3 regions of the Moritella sp. 24 genome follow, and region 2 is predicted to be linked to each of the others. Evidence: predicted binding sites of a transcription regulator. Region 2 holds the regulator's gene; each other region holds the start of a gene.
The links. Region 2 encodes MetJ, which represses methionine synthesis genes. Its sites were predicted from a motif close to TAGACGTCTAGACGTCTA; they were not measured.

Region 1 (6,580 bases), 2.0 Mb from region 2:
TGGTTTTGCAGTACAACCACTCACGACTGTTGTGAAAGCAAGGCCAAGCATTGAGCTTATCAGTGTTCTTTTCATTTTAATGGCTTCTTAAATTAGTTTATGCGTGTTTGTTTAAATAAATATAGGGTATATGTGGTGCATATTTATGATGCTTACATGACAAATTTGTGAATTATTGATATTCATCCAGTTAAATGTGACGTTTAAAGCTATACTCTCGCTTCTTCAATTCCCAAGTCAGTTGGGTGAATTATTCGTTTGTTAAAAAGGATGGAACAATCATGGCGTTCAAACATATTGTTATGTGGACTCTACACGACACTGTCAATGGTAATGATAAAAGCACAAATGCTAAATTAGCAAAAGAGGCTCTTGAAGCGCTGAATGGTCAGATCCCTGGATTACAACATTTGGAAGTGGGTATTGATTGTTTACAAGGTGCAGGTTCTTACGACTTAGTATTAGTCGCAGATTTGGATTCTCGTGAAACGCTAGATGTATATCAAGATCATCCAGCACACCAAGCTGTGTTACCTATGATGAAAAGTATTACGAGCCAACGTGCAGCTGTTGATTACTAATTCTTTTCGTTAATACGAATTGACTTGAAATATAGAGATAAAAGAAAGGAGAGCGCTTGCTCTCCTTTTTGTATCAGATGATTTTAGCACGGCATCAAATAAAGCTTAATTCGAGAATGTGTCTCGTAAGTTATGTGCTGCGGTGACCATGTTTTTCAATGCTTCTTCCGTTTCTTTCCAACCACGAGTTTTAAGACCGCAATCTGGATTAACCCATAAACGTGCAACGTCAATGTATTCACTGGCATTTGTGATTAACTGCGTCATCCATTCAACACTTGGTACGTTTGGTGAATGAATATCATATACACCAGGGCCAATGTCATTTGGGTAACTGAAATCAGTAAAGGCTGATAATAATTCCATATTAGATCGTGATGTTTCAATCGTGATCACATCGGCATCTAATGCGGCAATTGACGGCATAATTTCGTTAAACTCGCAGTAACACATGTGCGTATGGATCTGCGTGTTGTCTCTCACGCCTGATGCACTGATACGAAAGGCTTTTGTTGACCAATCTAAATACGCTTGCTGCTCGCTGCCACGTAGTGGCAACCCTTCACGCAGTGCTGGCTCGTCAATCTGAATAACTTTAATTCCAGCCTTCTCTAAATCAACCACTTCATCACGGATTGCCAATGCAATTTGGTTGGTTTGTTCTTCGCGGCTAATATCATCACGAGTAAACGACCAACATAAGATAGTGACTGGGCCGGTTAACATCCCTTTCATTAGTTTGCTTGTTTGAGCTTGTGCATATTGACTCCAAGCAACCGTCATCGGTGCTGGGCGAGAGATATCACCAAAGATGATAGGTGGTTTAACGCAACGCGTACCATAACTTTGTACCCAACCATTTTTAGAGAAAGCAAAGCCATCGAGTAATTCACCAAAGTATTCAACCATGTCATTACGTTCTGGTTCACCATGTACGAGTACATCAAGGCCCAGCGCTTCTTGGCGTTCGACAACATCCTTGATCTCTGCTTGCATCTTCGTAATGTATTCGTCTTGATCTATTACGTTTTGTTTAAACTGATTACGTGTTTGACGAATATCACTGGTCTGTGGGAATGAGCCAATGGTTGTTGTTGGGAACAGGGGTAGATTAAGTTCTTTTTGCTGACTCGCAATGCGCTGTGTAAATTGGCTATGACGTTGTGCATCTTGGTCTGTTATCGCGGCGACACGTTGCTGTACTGCGGTGTTATGAATTCGGGCCGATGTAGCACGAGAAGTAACAACAGCCGTTGATAACTCGACTTGGGCGTTTAATTGTGCCGTTTGATTGCCATTTAAGATAGCGCTAATTGTGCTTACTTCTGTTAGTTTCTGTGTTGCATATGCTAACCATGATTTAAGTTCAGTATCGAGCTTAGTTTCGTTATCAAGATCAACAGGGCTATGCTGTAATGAACATGACGATGCAACCCATAGACGTTCACCTAATTGTGCTTTGGCTGCTTGTAGTGAAGAGATTGATTGAGCAAGATCGTTACGCCAAATATTACGACCGTTAACAATACCCGCAGATAAGATCGCTGTTTCAGGCAGTAATACTAAGGCTGTGTCTAATTGCTCTGGAGCACGAGATAAATCAATGTGGAAACCATCAACGGGTAATGAGAATGTGAGTTCAGTATTATCACCTAGTGCACCAAAGTAACTAGTGAGTAATAGTTTGTTGTTTCCTTTTGCTAATTCAGCATAACTTGTTTTGAATGCATGCTTCCATTCAGTTGTTAGGTCTTGAACTAAAATTGGTTCTTCAATTTGTAACCATTCAACACCTTCCGCTGCGATGTTAGCAAGTAATTGCTGATAAGTTTCAATCAGTTGTGGTAGCAATGTAAGTTTATCAAAATCACTGTTAGTTTTGCTTAGTGATAAATAACTGACAGGACCTAATAGACTTGCTTTGATTGGGAAACCAAGTGCTTTTGCTTCTTGAATTTCTTCAATCAATTGGTTGTAACTTAACGCGAATCTTTGGTCTTCGTTTAGTTCAGGTACAAGATAGTGATAGTTGGTATCAAACCATTTTGTCATTTCACATGCAGCAGCTTGTTGACCACAGCATGGACTAGAGCCACGCGCCATATTGAATAAGGTATCAAGCGTGATGTTATCTTCTTGGTGACGCGCTGGAATCACACCTAAGGTTGCTGATAATGCTAATACTTGATCGTACCAAGCAAAGTCACCGACAGTGATGAAGTCTAAGCCAGCGTCGATTTGTTGTTGCCAATGTTTAGCGCGCAGTTGTTTGCCAACGGCTTCTAACTCAACTTTAGTGATGTCATTTTTCCAATATGACTCAATTGCTTTTTTTAACTCACGGTCTGCACCAATACGTGGGAAACCTAATATATGTGATTTAGCCATCTGTAACTCCATTTGCTTAGATGTATTCGTTTTATGTACTGCTTTATGCTCTGGGTTATAGATACGTAAAGCCGTTTAGATGGCTAAAGTATTGAATATTATTTCACATGAATCAAATTCATATTTTTATTGATTAAGTTGAAAAAAATTGAAGTTACGATTATGCTGAATTTAGTCATCCGTTTAAAAGGGAATTAACGATGCTCGAAGTTAAGCATTTGAAAACAATCATTGCATTAGAAAAAACAGGCTCATTAGTCGAAGCATCTGAAAGTCTTTATATGACGCAATCGGCACTGTCGCATCAAATAAAAGATCTTGAAGATCGTTTAAATACGGCGTTGTTTATTCGTAAAACAAGACCGTTACGCTTTACTGTTGCGGGGGAAAGGGTACTTAAACTCGCAAAATCTGTCTTACCTATGTTTACTAATACAGAGCGTGATATTAACCGCTTGTTATCCGGTAATGCAGGGCGCTTACATATGGCGATTGAATGCCACAGCTGCTTCCAGTGGCTTATGCCTGCGATTGATGTCTTTCGTGACCAATGGCCAGAGGTCGAGCTAGATTTGAGCTCTGGCTTCAGTTTTGCCCCGTTACCGGCCTTGAAGAGAGGTGATTTAGATCTAGTGGTGACGTCAGACCCGCAAATACTCTCAGGTATTCATTATGAGCCCTTGTTTAGCTATCAACCAATGCTTGCTGTGAGTCGTCATCATACGCTTGCTGATAAGGCTTATATCGATCCTGAAGACTTAATCACTGAAACTTTAATTACATACCCTGTTGAGCAAGAACGACTGGATATCTTTAATTTATTTTTAGACCCTGCGGGCGTGTCACCCAATGCAATTCGTCATGCTGAATTAACGATTATGATGCTACAGCTGGTGGCCAGCGGGCGTGGTGTTGCGGCATTACCTAACTGGGCGTTAACCGAATATTTAGAAAAAGATTATATTTTAGCGAAACCGCTGGGTGAAGAAAGCTGTTGGACAACCCTGTATGCGGCCATTCGGGTTGAACAACTGGAAATGCCTTATATGGTTGAATTTTTAAAAGATGCGAAAGCAAGTTCATTTCAACAGTTGAAAGGCATTAAAACGGCGATTTAATCTGGAACGATAGCGGAAGAGGGATCATCAGGTGGTCCCTTTTATGTATATATGTACTGCTATTGCTCATTTAAGAGTTGCTGCACAAGCATTCTAACGGTATCAATATCGAAAGGTTTATCGCAAAGTGCAGATACACCAGCTTGTTTTACTGCAGATAACTGCGCGCTACCTTCTTCAGATGTCACCATCATAATTGGTAGATAAGATAATTCAGGATTCATCCTGATCTTTTCAATTAATTCCTTACCATCCATTTCTGGCATGTTGTAGTCGGTGACAATCAAATCAAATGTGTTTTGTGCTAAGTATTCTAATGCTTCCACGCCATTTTCAGCGGCAGTAATACCTACAATTCCCATGCTGCTCAGTACGCGACAGATATGTTTTCTTGCTGTTAGACTATCATCGACAACCAGTACTTTTAACGCGGTAACGTCATATAAATCTAATTCAATTTCATCTTCTTCGATATAGCTTAGTGTGGCATTAAGTGCGCGCTGTAAATCAACAAATTTGAATGGTTTTGGTAAAATAGCGATAGCGCCAGCCTGTTTTACTTGATCTAAAACGGCAAAACGTTGCTCACTTGAAATTAGTATAAAGGCAATATTTTCAGTGAGGACATTTGATTTAACGAATTCAGCAAATTCAGCCCCTGAACCATCTTCAAAATACATTGCACTGATAATTAAATCAGGAATAAACCCTGTTAGACTTTGTTTTGCTTGCTCTATAGAAACGACACATTCGATGTTATCAACACCGGCGTCCTGCAATTGTGTTCTAATAAATTTACGTTGTGTACTAGACGGCTCTATTAATAAAATAGACAGATCACGAACTTCAAGACTCATATTATTCCTTTTTATATAAGGTTATATCATTATTCATTAACCTACTTAAAATATCGCGAGTTGACACTAGAGTCTAGTTTTACCTCTATGAATAGTGACCTTGATTACTCTATTCTTGAGCATATATTTGAGTAATGACAGGTAATAATCGAATTAACGGTAGGAAAAAGCGTTGGGGGGGGAGTATCTTGTTATATTACCTGACGTGTTTAAAGCGATTAAGCCCTAACTCATTTTTACTGAGGTAGGGCTGATTGATAGAAGGTTGATTTTGTAGCACTATTGATTATTTACTGTGGTGCTTGTAGTCACTTGTGTTGTTTCAACTAATACAGCTTCAGATGAAGCATTGGCAATATTGGTTGTCGTCGAAGCATTTTTAACAGGATTGTTTTCGACTGTGCTTGCCTCAATAGTAGCAACTTCAACTGTATCTGTTTTCACCGCTTCAATCTCAGTAATATTGTTTTTAGGTTTACTTTCCACAAGCTCGACTTTTTCAGTGGTGACGTCAGTATCTTTTACTTCAAACTCGGCTAACTTAGCTGAAAGTGCAACTTCAAACGTTTTGACTTGTGCTTTATATGACAGGTTCGAAAGGTCTTGGTCGAGAAATTTAAGCCCTAAATCTTCTAATGTAGAACGGTAATTTAGAACAATCTGTTCACGTTGTTTTTTATTTAACGAATTGATCCAATTAACATCTGTCGTGACATGCACTGCACTTTGAATATTTTTGTCGACTACATTGGCCGCACCCTCTAAAGCGTTTTGATTACGAGGTTCAGTTGTGATCGTATGATCAAGCTGCTTGAGTTCTTGTAATACACTATTGTAACTTTGTGGAATGACTTGTTGATTTAACTGGTTAAATTTCTCTTCAAGGGGAGAGTAATAATCTGCAGTTACTATATCAATTTCAAGTGTGTGAATTCGTTTTTGTAACTTGTCGCGATAAGCTTCTTGGCGTGACAGCGTGTACTCTTTTTCAATCATACTAATGAGTTGGTTTAGTTTTTTGTTAATTGTGGCAAATTCTCTTTGTCGTACTTTATCAATTTTCGGCGTGAGGTATTCGATATCAGCTAACTGTTTGGCTAAAAATGTGGTGACTTGATCTTTTGTATTTTGTGCTTGAGTTAGCGCATTACCGACCTCAGAGATACTTGCTAATACTTCACGCTCAGATGGACCGCCAAAGAACCCTTGATTATTTGGGTCAAACTCATTAACAAGTTTACGCATACTGACGATGTCTTTTTGAGTTGATTGCCAAGTGCTTGGTGCGTAGAACGAGTAGTTCTCATTTTGCGCTTTTACGTAATGTTGCTCAACTTGTGATGCCGCATTATCGACTCGTTCACTGAGTTTTGTGTCACTTATTTGAACTTGCTGTGGCACTGCGTCAGCCGATGATTTTTTTTCAAAGCTAGCACAGCCTGTGACAAGCGTGATTAATATTACGGTGTGAGAGAGTTTAAATATTCGCATATAGATCCATCCTAAACGAGTCGATTAAGCGTTACTTTAGTCGTAACGCTATGGCTTATATAAGATTAGTTACTATTTTTGTACTTGGTATAAAAGATAATGCGAAGTTGTGAAATTTATATAAAATCATGATCGAGTGTCAATA
Region 2 (6,580 bases):
CATCTCAATGGCACGTAAAGCCTCAGATGTATTAGCTGTGCAACTGCTATTAAAAGAGACAGGCTGCCCATTCCGTTTACCTGTAGCGCCTTTATTCGAGACCTTAGATGATCTGAATAATGCAGGAACAGTAACAGCAAGTTTACTTGCGATTGATTGGTATAAAAACTACATCAATGGCCATCAATACATCATGATCGGTTATTCTGATTCGGCTAAAGATGCCGGTGTAATTGCGGCATCATGGGCACAATATCGTTCTCAAGAAGCCTTAGTTAATATCTGCGAAGAAGAAGAAATCAAACTAACGTTATTCCATGGTCGTGGCGGTAGCATCGGTCGTGGTGGTGCACCTGCACATGCCGCGTTATTATCGCAGCCTCCAGGTTCACTGAAAGGTGGATTACGTGTAACAGAACAAGGTGAAATGATCCGCTTTAAGTTTGGTCTTGCAGATGTAGCAGAACAAAGCTTAAACCTCTACACCAGCGCTATTCTAGAAGCGAACTTATTACCGCCGCCAGCACCAGAACAAGCTTGGCGTGACGCAATGGATCAAATGTCTGCGGATTCATGTGAAGAATACCGTTCATATATCCAAGGCCATGAGAAGTTCGTTCCTTACTTCCGTTCTGCTACACCAGAACTAGAATTAGGTAAACTACCATTAGGCAGTCGTCCAGCAAAACGTAAACCAAACGGTGGCGTAGAAAGCTTACGTGCTATCCCTTGGATCTTTGCGTGGACTCAAAACCGCTTAATGCTACCAGCTTGGTTAGGTTGTACTGCTGCGTTTAAAAACATGCTTGAGTCAGGTCAGCGTGAAACACTGCAAGAAATGCAACAACAATGGCCGTTCTTTAATACCCGTTTAGAAATGTTCGAAATGGTATTTTTGAAAGCAGATGCATGGTTAGCTGAATATTATGACCAATGCCTCGTTACTGAAGACTTATGGCATTTAGGTAAAGAACTACGCGCAAGTTTAGCCCTCGCAACAGAGCTAATTGTCAGTTTAACACCTGAAACTCAGCTATTGGATGCTCAACCTTGGAGCAAAAAATCAATCGAACTACGTAACCCGTATACCGATCCTCTTAACATTCTACAAGCAGAGCTGTTAAGCCGTGCGCGTAGCAGTGAAGAAGTGAATCCGGATATCGAGCAAGCCTTAATGGTGAGTATCGCAGGTGTTGCTGCTGGTATGCGTAACACAGGTTAACTTTTAGCTTCGTTAGTTATCAGCTAATGAGTAGATAATAAAATGCCGACATCATGTCGGCATTTTTGATTCTGAAATACTTGTCGTAACGAATTATACGTCGATATTATTTTGGTCTAACACCTAATGTATGGCAGATTGCATACGTTAAATCAGCACGGTTTAACGTATAGAAATGAAAGTCCTTCACTCCTTCTCGCGATAACACTTTCACTTGATCAATCGCAATACTTGCGCCAACTAAATTACGAGTAGCCTGATCATTATCTAAACCTTCGAACTGACTGTGCATCCAATTAGGCACTTTTACATTGGTCAATTTTGAAAACTTACATAAGGTTTTATAATTAGATACCGGTAAGATCCCCGGTACGATTTCTTTATCTATACCAACTGCGGCACAGCGGTCACGAAAGCGTAAAAAGCTCTCGGTATCAAAAAAGAATTGGGAAATGGCGCGATCAGCACCCGCATCAATTTTATCTTTAAGCGCTAATAAATCTGCTTGGGCATTTTTTGCTTCAGGATGAACTTCAGGATAAGCCGCAACCGAAATATCAAAATCATTCACTTCTTTCAATAAAGCCACTAAGTCAGCAGCATACATATCAGGTTGATTCAAACCCGGTGGTAAGTCACCACGCAACGCGACAATATTGCGAATACCGTTATCCCAATAATCTGATGCAATCTGCTTCAGCTCTTGGCGGTTTGCATCGATGCAAGTAAGGTGTGGCGCAGCAATAAGGCCAGTCTCATGTTTAATCTGCTTAATAATATCATGTGTACGATCACGCGTACCAGAATTAGCACCGTAAGTCACAGAGACAAATTTAGGGTCTAACGATTTTAAACGATTAATAGACTCCCACAGAGTAGACGTCATTGCTGGTGAGTTTGGCGGGAAAAATTCAAATGAAACGTTAATATCACGTCCCAATTCAGAAACACTTTGATTCAATACTTCAATATTTTGTGCGTTGTGAAAACTCATACGTTATTCCCTTAAGATGTTTAGACGTCCATAGCTCTGTACGTCTTAATAATCACAACTTTACCTAATAAAGTCAACGCACATAATTCATCTTAAACATGAATTATGTGCATACTGACTAAATCGATAAATTAACGAGAAAATAATTTACACAATTGGAATAGATCAGACTGGATTGCCCCAGCTGTCACGTCTTTACCAGCACCTGGACCTTGAATGACTAATGGGTTATGGCGATACCAATGACTGTTTATAGAAAAGATATTATCGCAAGGTAATAGGTTTGCAAATGGGTGAGTAGGCTCTAAGAACTCCAAGCCAACTTGAGCACCGGCTTTATGACTGAATCTCGCCACATAACGCAATACCAACCCTTGTTTTTTAGCCTTGTTAAACATGCGTAATATTTTGGCGTCTAAATCTTCACAATGCTCTAAAAACTCATCCACCTTAAAACTCATTAACTCTTCAGATACCAATGACTCTAGCTTTATATCACTCAACTCCATCTCATAACCGGCTTCACGGCTCAAGATAAGCAATTTACGTTGTACATCTTTTCCTGATAAGTCTTCACGCGGATCTGGCTCAGTTAAACCTTGTTGCCACGCCTGCTCCACTAACTGCGAAAACCCAACCTCACCATCATATTGCTGGAATAACCAAGACAGGGTACCGGAGAAAATACCGCTTACGGCAGTAACCTGATCGCCACTATACTGTAGCATATCCATTGATGATTGAATCGGCAGGCCAGCACCAACCGTTGCGTTATATAACCAATGACATTCATTATCAGAAAAACTTTGCTGAACACGGTTATAAAACTCGCTCTTTGCTGCACCAGCAAATTTATTAGCAGAAATAAGGTGGAATCCATGTTGTGCGAATTCAGGGTAATAATAGCTAACGGCTTCACTCGCTGTAATATCAATAATCACAAGCTCATCAAACGGATGTAATGCTAAATTAGATAGCAGCTGTTCCCACACAAACGGTTCAGGTTGGAAGGTGTCTAGTACCCTTGTCGCATCCAGACCGTTAAAATCTAATACCCCGCCTCGCGAACCATAAACACCGCATAAACACAGTTCTACATTTTGTTGTTCAGGCACTTTATGCATTTGTTCTGCGAACAAGGATAACCAACCGGCGCCGATATTCCCTTTTCCAAATAGCACAACACCAATACGTCGAGGCTGTTTGAATAACGCGGTATGTAACTCTTTCAATAAAGGCTCTAGCACCACTTGCTGTAACACAGCACAAATGCTTAAGTGGTTCTCACCTGTTTGTACAAATGTTAGATTGTGCTCTGAGATTAATTGATAGAATTGATGTGATTGTAAGGCATTATCCGTGACACCCGATCCGACCAACGCCACCATGCAAAAACCACTCACATGCTCAATTGTCACGGCACTGGTTGTTTGTTGCTTATATTCTTGTAATGCAGCCAGTGCAAACTCAACAATTTCAGCGGTATAACCTAATCGAACCCGATTATCTGTCGGGCGACGTTTAATACAGATAGGTGATAGCTGTTGCTGTGCTAACAGTATAATTAACTGATTATATTCTTGTTGGTAATCAGACTCAGCACTAAACTCCACATCCACTAAGTGGAGATCATCAATCGAAGTGACAATTTTCGCGCCTTTACCTTTTGGTAAACGACGGTGAATCTGAGTTGACCCTTCATCAGGAGTGTAGCTGCAACGTAACTGTACATGCTGCCGACTCTCAACAACAGGTTGTAATGTACGAGCATGCAATACCGGAGAGCCTAAACGCGCTAGCTCAGCTGCTTCATCAAGTGACAGTTTGGTTTGTAGTTCAGCATCTTTTACGCGACGAGGATCAGCACTAAATACGCCTGCAACATCACTCCAAATCGTCGTTTGATGTGCATCGACTAATGCTGCCAATAATGTTGCAGAGTAATCAGAACCATTCCGACCTAACGTCACTGTACGCTGTTGTCTATCACCAGCAATAAAACCAGTCACAACAACTCGCCCGGTTAAACTCTCTAAACAATGAGTGAGCTTCTGTCGAGATAAGGTTTCATCAACAATTGGCTGTGCCGCTAATTCAGTAGTCAAAAATAAGCGGGAGTCTAAGTCATCGGCTGGCAATTCAGCTTGATTTAATAATGCCGCTAATAAACGTGCAGACCACACTTCACCATGGGCAAGAATTTGATTTTTAGCATATCGATCAAGACTTGTTTCTAATAGATGACCAATGGTATGAATATCATCTTGTAGTGCAGCGATGAGCTGTTCGCACAATTCATCACTTAACAATTCTTTAATCAGTTTTTTTTGGTACTCGCACGTCGCAATAAGGCGATCAGATGCAGCTTGATCACCATCTTCAGCCAATTGTAATAACTCCAACAATTGATTCGTGGTCTTGCCAGCGGCAGAAACAACAATAAGATCGCGAGCGTTGGTGTGCTGACTAATAATCGTCAACACGCGACGATAACAGGTAGCATCAGCTAAACTACTGCCACCAAATTTATGAATACTACGCTTCACTGCGTCCATGCGTTCTCCCAGACTTAATATAGAATTAGTGTATTACCAGTACCTCAAAACATACACCATTCGGCTACAAAAGGTCAATAGACGTCTAGAGCTCTTTACATACTGATTGCCAATAATCAAATTCAAAGGTAGACTTATTACTTATTCATTAAATAATAATTTACGCAAAGGTCAAAAATGACGAAGTGGAATGGCGAGTATATTAGCCCCTATGCCGAGCATGGGAAAAAGAGTGAGCAGGTCAAAAAGATTACTGTTTCAATTCCTTTGAAAGTATTAAAAGTACTAACAGATGAAAGAACTCGCCGTCAGATTAATAATCAACGTCATGCGACTAACAGTGAATTGTTATGTGAAGCATTTTTACATGCTTATACAGGTCAACCATTACCTGAAGATGAAGATTTAACGAAAGACAAGCCAGATAGTATCCCTGCAGAAGCGAAAGCACAGATGCTTGCACTCGGTATCAATATTGATGATTATTTAGAATCAGATGATTAATCGATAGAATACACAGTTACAAATTAAACAGGCTCCTAATCAGGAGCCTGTTTTGATCTAACGGGTACGCATTTCACCTACCCAATAGATATTTTATTTCGTTAAAGAGTCATTAAAAACTAAAAGGTGCCGCACGGCCTTTTTTCTTTTTCTCAACAGATTTCGGTTCAACTGCTTTTACTTGTTTAGCTTTAGCTTCAGATTTTTTCTTTTTCTTCTTTTCAGGCTGTTCCCAAGTATCAACAGGAATGCTTTCAACAACAGGCTTGGCAGCCGGCGCTACCGATACAGGTACAGGTACAGGTACAATAGTCTCGTGTTCTACAGCGTCAGCAACATCTTGCTCAACATCATTATGCTCTGTGAAGTCGCTTTCTGTAAGACCATTTTCTGACATGTATGTTGCAACAGAATCAGACGCTAGAGCAGCAGGATCAACAAACTCTTCTTCAGTGAAGTATTCAGCATCATCTTCATAACCTTGCTGTTCGTCTTCTTCGGCATGATCATATTCAGCAAGCTCTTCCGCTGACATTACTTGAAAAGCTTCACCATTAAAGCCGATGATATCGCCAAACATAATCTTTTTACGTTTGCGTGTTTCAACTTCACCATTCACATACACATAACCGTCTGCAATATAGTTTTTCGCTTCACTGCCTGATGTCGCTAGATTTTCAATTTTTAAAATTTTATATAATTCAATTGGTTCTTCAGCAACAACAACAGGGATAACTTCAATTTCATATTCTTCAGACATGGGAACCTTAAATGTGAGCAAATAGCGGGTCTTTATACAAGTATAAGGCTAGAAATGCAAACGCCAAGGATAAACCTTGGCGTTTGTGAAAACGATACTATTTGCTTATAGCATGTAATTTTCAGGTAGTTCGATACGTGATACGCCCGTCTCTACCGCAGCCAATGCAACAGCACGTGCAACACGTGGCAATAAACGAGGGTCCATTGGTTTTGGAATAATATACTCTTTACCAAATTCCAATGATGTTGCGCCTGATGCAATTAATACTGATTCAGGTACTTCTTCTTTCGCAATTTTACGGATTGCATGTACCGCAGCTACTTTCATCGCTTCATTAATCACACTCGCACGCGAGTCTAATGCGCCACGGAAAATAAACGGGAAACATAATACGTTATTAACTTGGTTTGGGTAATCCGAACGGCCTGTTGCCATGATCAAATCTTGGCGAGCAGCATGTGCTAATTCAGGTTTGATTTCTGGATCTGGGTTTGAACATGCAAAAATAATAGGGTTATCAGCCATTAACTTAACATCATCAG
Region 3 (6,580 bases), 870 kb from region 2:
CTTCCACTAACTTCCAAACTGCTTAAGGGCTAGACCCCGTTCGCTCGCCGCTACTAAGGGTATCTCTATTGATTTCTTTTCCTCGGGGTACTTAGATGTTTCAGTTCTCCCGGTTCGCTTCGTAACGCTATGTATTCACGTTACGATACTCTACAAAGTAGAGTGGGTTCCCCCATTCGGAAATCTGTGGATTAACGCTTTTTATCAACTCCCCACAGCTTAACGCAGATTAACACGTCCTTCATCGCCTCTGACTGCCTAGGCATCCACCGTATACGCTTAGTCACTTAACCATACAATCTAAAGTCGACCGTACAATTGAAATAACTAGGTATTATCTAGTTTTTTTCGCCTCAAGAATACTCAAGAACACTATATTGTTATTACCTAAGTAATAACGTGTTTTAAGAACTTCTTTATTTATTCAGCTTTCCAAATTTTTAAAGAGCAATTTGCTAAAAAGCAAAGATAAACATTGTTGCTTAGCTTTGATTTTTAATCAGAAAGAAAAGTGGTATCCCGTACGAGATTTGAACTCGTGTTACCGCCGTGAAAGGGCGGTGTCCTAGGCCTCTAGACGAACGGGACACAATTTACTTTCTACGACTGGATTTCATCCCAATCGTTATCTTATTTTCATAAGATTGTCTTTAACGTTTCTATTCAAGCAATTTGTGTGGGCACTTACAAAAATTAACAACTTTACGTAAGGAGGTGATCCAGCCCCAGGTTCCCCTAGGGCTACCTTGTTACGACTTCACCCCAGTCATGAACCACACCGTGGTCATCGCCCTCCCGAAGGTTAAGCTAATGACTTCTGGTGCAGCCCACTCCCATGGTGTGACGGGCGGTGTGTACAAGGCCCGGGAACGTATTCACCGTGACATTCTGATTCACGATTACTAGCGATTCCGACTTCATGGGGTCGAGTTGCAGACCCCAATCCGGACTACGACGCACTTTATGGGATTCGCTTACCATCGCTGGTTTGCAGCCCTTTGTATGCGCCATTGTAGCACGTGTGTAGCCCTACTCGTAAGGGCCATGATGACTTGACGTCGTCCCCACCTTCCTCCGGTTTATCACCGGCAGTCTCCTTAGAGTTCCCACCATTACGTGCTGGCAAATAAGGATAAGGGTTGCGCTCGTTGCGGGACTTAACCCAACATTTCACAACACGAGCTGACGACAGCCATGCAGCACCTGTCTCATAGTTCCCGAAGGCACCAATTCATCTCTGAAAAGTTCTATGGATGTCAAGAGTAGGTAAGGTTCTTCGCGTTGCATCGAATTAAACCACATGCTCCACCGCTTGTGCGGGCCCCCGTCAATTCATTTGAGTTTTAACCTTGCGGCCGTACTCCCCAGGCGGTCTACTTAATGCGTTAGCTTAAGAGCCCAGTTCTCAAGGAACCAAACTCCGAGTAGACATCGTTTACGGCGTGGACTACCGGGGTATCTAATCCCGTTTGCTACCCACGCTTTCGCATCTGAGCGTCAGTTACTTGCCAGGTGGCCGCCTTCGCCACTGGTATTCCTTCAGATCTCTACGCATTTCACCGCTACACCTGAAATTCTACCACCCTCTCAAGAACTCTAGTTTGCCAGTTCGAAATGCAGTTCCCAGGTTGAGCCCGGGGCTTTCACATCTCGCTTAACAAACCGCCTGCATGCGCTTTACGCCCAGTAATTCCGATTAACGCTTGCACCCTCCGTATTACCGCGGCTGCTGGCACGGAGTTAGCCGGTGCTTCTTCTGCGAGTAACGTCACAGTAAGCAGTTATTAACTACTTACCTTTCCTCCTCGCTGAAAGTACTTTACAACCCGAAGGCCTTCTTCATACACGCGGTATGGCTGCATCAGAGTTTCCTCCATTGTGCAATATTCCCCACTGCTGCCTCCCGTAGGAGTCTGGACCGTGTCTCAGTTCCAGTGTGGCTGATCATCCTCTCAGACCAGCTAGGGATCGTCGCCTTGGTGAGCTCTTACCTCACCAACAAGCTAATCCCACTTGGGCTCATCTAGTCGCGAGAGCTTTCAAGAAGAGGCCCCCTTTCACCCGTAGGTCGTATGCGGTATTAGCAGTCGTTTCCAACTGTTGTCCCCCTCGACTAGGCAGATTCCCAAGCATTACTCACCCGTCCGCCGCTCGACGCCAGAATAGCAAGCTATTCTTCGTTTCCGCTCGACTTGCATGTGTTAAGCCTACCGCCAGCGTTCAATCTGAGCCATGATCAAACTCTTCAATTAAAAGTTTTTTTGACTGATGCCTAAAATCATTACTGATAATAAGTATCAAGTCGGCTCAATGAATTCTGTACTTCAACAACAAACCGAGGTTTGTTGTTTATAAAACCAAATCTTTCGATTTAATTTAATGTTCATAATTACATTGATATAATTTTTGGTCATTATATCTCTGTAAGTACTCACACAGATTGCTTGAATAAATTGTTAAAGAACATACCGAACGACTGTTGCCGTGTCAGTGAGGAGCGATTATAGAGATCCGAGCTTTAATCGCAAGTCATTTTATAAAATAAATCTAAAACGCTCAAATAATGAACAGTTAGTATCCATTTACTATTAATTTAGCCGCTGATAATAAGTCAGCAAATACACCATCTGCTTCTTCAGCGCCTTTTTCACACAATACTTTACCTGTCGATACCAAGTAGTTTGCTTTAAGTTGTGACTTTTTACCCGCTTGAATATCTGATAATTTATCACCCACTAAATACGAGTTAGCAAAATCAATATCAAGTTCTTCCGCTGCACTATCTAACATCCCCGTATTTGGCTTACGACATAAACAATCTTGCTTATAATCACCAATGCCTTTTTCTGGATGATGAGGACAAAAATAAATACCATCAAGATCAACACCACGATCAGCCAGCGACCAATCCATCCATTCGGTTAACGTCATAAATTCATCTTCGGTATAATAACCACGTGCAATACCGGACTGATTAGTGATCACAACAAGTAAGTAGCCATGCTGCTTTAATAACTGCATCGCTTCAATACTGCCGTCAATAAACTCAAAATCATCAATTTGTGACACATAACCTTTATCTTTATTAATTACGCCATCACGATCTAAAAACACAGCTGGAGTTGCCATTATTTTCAACCTTTACTTATCTATTGAATTCAATCAGCCATTATTTCATGTCATCAAAATTTCGCAATCGATACCTTTTTAATCTTTCATCCGACTTTTACTACCCAGAATGATATAAAAGAACGTTTAGACGTCTAGATGTAAAAAAGTCCATTGACTTTGAGTGATGAACTATTTAGCATATGTATCCAGTTATTACTTATAAATAAAGAATTAATATCTAACCTTATATATTAATTCTTACTTTTCATTTTAGGCGTTGAAATGATCAAACTAGCAAATATAAATAAAATATTTGAAACTACAGATAAGCCTGTTTATGCCTTGAAAGACGTTAACTTAAACGTTAATAAAGGTGAAATATTCGGTGTAATTGGTTCATCAGGTGCTGGTAAAAGTACATTAATACGTTGTGTTAATTTACTTGAAACACCAACATCAGGTTCAATTCAACTTGATGGTGTGGAATTAACCCAATTAAGTAAAGCAGAGCTATGTGCTGCAAGACGCCAAATAGGCATGATATTTCAACACTTCAACTTATTATCATCACGCACCGTGTTTGATAACGTTGCACTACCACTTGAATTAGCTGGTATTGATAAAAATGAAATTAAAAATAAAATCGCACCTCTTCTTGAATTAGTTGGTTTAGCGACAAAGCATAACGCCTACCCTTCTGAATTAAGTGGTGGTCAGAAACAACGTGTTGCGATTGCACGAGCGTTAGCATCTGAACCTAAAGTATTACTGTGTGACGAAGCAACATCAGCACTGGATCCAAGTACAACAAAATCAATTTTAGCGTTATTAAAAGATATTAATGAGCGCTTAGGTTTAACGATCCTACTCATCACACATGAGATGGAAGTAGTAAAAAATATTTGCCATAAAGTAGCGATTATTGATAAAGGCGAATTAATTGAACAAAACACCGTTGCTAACTTTTTCGCGAATCCAGAAACAGAGTTAGCGCAAATATTTATCGAAGCAACGATTAACCTTGAAATTCCGGATGAATACAAGCAACGTCTTTCGTTAAATAGAACAGATAACTCAATGCCGTTAGTACGTTTAGGCTTCACAGGTAACAGTGTTGACTCTGCCGTTATTTCTGAAGTTAGTCGAACACTAAACGTTGATGTGAACATCCTAAGTGCAGATATTGAATTTGCAGGCGGCATCAAATTTGGCTATATGCTAGCAGAGTTGATTGGTAATAAAGAAAACACAGTCGCTGCAAAAGCGTTTTTTCAACAACACGCAGTTAATGTAGAGGTTATCGGTTATGTCGACTGAGCAAATGATTAATTTACTTTTTACCGCAACCATCGAAACACTTGTAATGGTTGGTATATCTGCTGCAATCGCTTGTTTACTTGGTATGCCGACAGGTATTTTACTGCACGTAACAAAAGCTAACGGTATTTTAGAAAACAAAAAATTAAACAACGTATTAAGTGTGATTGTAAATGTCGGTCGTTCAGTGCCTTTCATTATTTTACTTGTCGCTATTATTCCCTTTACGCGTTTAATTGTTGGCTCGTCAATCGGTACTGGCGCAATGATTGTTCCATTAACAGTGGCTTCAATTCCGTTCATTGCACGATTAATAGAAGGGGCTTTATTAGATGTTCCAACGGGTTTGGTAGAAGCAGCACAAACAATGGGTGCAACGCCACTACAAATTATAATGAAAGTGCTCATTCCAGAAGCAATGCCAGGTATTATCAACAGCGTTACAATCACGTTAGTCACGCTCGTTAACTACTCTGCAATGGCCGGTACTGTTGGTGGCGGTGGCTTAGGTGATGTGGGGATTCAACATGGTTATATCGGTTTTAACCCGTCAATTATTTTAATCACCGTTATCTTACTTGTCATTATCGTACAGATTATCCAATCATTTGGTGAGCGCTTAGTCAGTAAAGTCGACCACAGATAATAAATTTTAACTACTCAAGGAAATAATAATCATGGATTTTTCAATAAAAAAATTAGTATCAGTAACAGCAATCGCATCAAGTGTTCTATTAAGTGCATGTAGTGGCGACAAAGAGTCAAGTGTATTAAAAGTCGGTGCGATGGCAGGTCCTGAAGCTGAAGTAGTTGAAATTGCAAAAACAATCGCAAAAGAAAAATACAATCTCGATATCGAAATTGTTACTTTCACCGATTATGTAACTCCTAACCGTGCATTAGAAGAAGGCAGTATTGACGTCAATGCTTTCCAGCATAAGCCTTACCTAGACGCACAAATTGAACAACGTGGTTATGATATTACATCTGTAGCAAATACATTTGTTTATCCAATTGCAGCTTACTCTTCATCAATCAAAACGGTTGATGAGCTAAAAGAAGGCAACAAAATTGCGGTACCGAATGATCCAACAAACTTAGGTCGTTCATTACTACTACTTGAACAGCAAGGTATCATTTCACTTAAAGCTGGCGCAGGTATTAAAGCAACAGAGTTAGATATTATTGCAAACCCATTTGGTGTTGAAATTGTAAAATTAGAAGCTGCTTTATTAGCGCGTAACTTACAAGATGTAACTATTGCGGTTATCAATACAACATTCGCAACAAAAATTGGTTTATCACCAACTAAAGATGGCATCTTTGTTGAAGATAAAGAATCTCCATACGTAAACTTAATTGTTGCGCGTAATGACAATAAAGATTCAGAAAAAGTAAAACAGTTTGTTGCTGCGTTCCAAACTCAAGAAGTATATGACGAAGCGAAGAAATTATTTAACAATGCTATCGTAAAAGGCTGGTAATCCACTTTTATTACACATAAAAGTGTCGCCTAATAGTCATAATAATTAAGAACAGGTGTGGTTGATAACAAAATTTATTCTGTATTTTTTTTGATATCAATCACATTTTCTACCAAGCTTAGTGAATCGTTCGTTTTCAGAGATTCATTAAATGCCCAACTCTTTATTGAACAAAGCAGCTTTGTGGCCATCTATTACCACAAGCATAATGATTTTCATCTCGATACCCGTCATGGCCTCTCTTTCAGGCGATACAGATGAACGTAATAACCTTGCTTCCTCAAGCCTCATTAGCTTACCAAATAGTGAAACCAATTCATTTTCAATCAATTGGCAATGGACAGATAAAGAAGGTAAGAACTTAAAAATAAAATCATTCTTTGATACTGATATTGTCGAAACATCATTACTCGACAGTTATAAGCTGTCATTTTCATTAAGCTACCCAATTAAAGCGATCCATACCTACTTAACACCTAGGCTCGAGTTTGCAATTGAACGTATTAATTTTTATACCCCTGATGAACAAGATAAAATAACAAACATAAAATACGCATTTACAAATAAAGATGAGAGCAATTCATCACAGCTATTTTGGCAAGCTTATAATCAATATCAAAACGATGCCTTTTATCACCTAAAAATAACCCCCTGCGTTCACCCTGATG

Region 1: the regulator MetJ is predicted to act here: its motif matches at 3,038-3,055, upstream of metE (5-methyltetrahydropteroyltriglutamate--homocysteine S-methyltransferase).
Region 3: the regulator MetJ is predicted to act here: its motif matches at 3,257-3,274, upstream of metN (methionine ABC transporter ATP-binding protein MetN).

What each region holds. Positions count from the first base shown of each region.
Region 1 is NZ_CP056123.1:1,814,515-1,821,094, forward strand. Features, by position in the region: gene HWV00_RS08200 (choice-of-anchor I family protein) at 1-75, opposite strand, end outside; gene HWV00_RS08205 (Dabb family protein) at 282-581, shown strand; gene metE (5-methyltetrahydropteroyltriglutamate--homocysteine S-methyltransferase) at 687-2,969, opposite strand; gene HWV00_RS08215 (LysR family transcriptional regulator) at 3,170-4,087, shown strand; gene HWV00_RS08220 (response regulator) at 4,147-4,944, opposite strand; gene HWV00_RS08225 (hypothetical protein) at 5,224-6,435, opposite strand.
Region 2 is NZ_CP056123.1:4,491,055-4,497,634, forward strand. Features, by position in the region: gene ppc (phosphoenolpyruvate carboxylase) at 1-1,222, shown strand, start outside; gene metF (methylenetetrahydrofolate reductase) at 1,329-2,216, opposite strand; gene HWV00_RS20140 (bifunctional aspartate kinase/homoserine dehydrogenase II) at 2,348-4,771, opposite strand; gene metJ (met regulon transcriptional regulator MetJ) at 4,949-5,275, shown strand; gene HWV00_RS20150 (RNA-binding S4 domain-containing protein) at 5,388-6,035, opposite strand; gene HWV00_RS20155 (malic enzyme-like NAD(P)-binding protein) at 6,141-6,580, opposite strand, start outside.
Region 3 is NZ_CP056123.1:725,778-732,357, reverse strand. Features, by position in the region: rRNA gene HWV00_RS03430 (23S ribosomal RNA) at 1-293, opposite strand, end outside; tRNA gene HWV00_RS03425 (tRNA-Glu) at 513-588, opposite strand; rRNA gene HWV00_RS03420 (16S ribosomal RNA) at 708-2,252, opposite strand; gene gmhB (D-glycero-beta-D-manno-heptose 1,7-bisphosphate 7-phosphatase) at 2,572-3,129, opposite strand; gene metN (methionine ABC transporter ATP-binding protein MetN) at 3,394-4,428, shown strand; gene HWV00_RS03405 (methionine ABC transporter permease) at 4,418-5,074, shown strand; gene metQ (methionine ABC transporter substrate-binding lipoprotein MetQ) at 5,106-5,912, shown strand; gene HWV00_RS03395 (hypothetical protein) at 6,064-6,580, shown strand, end outside.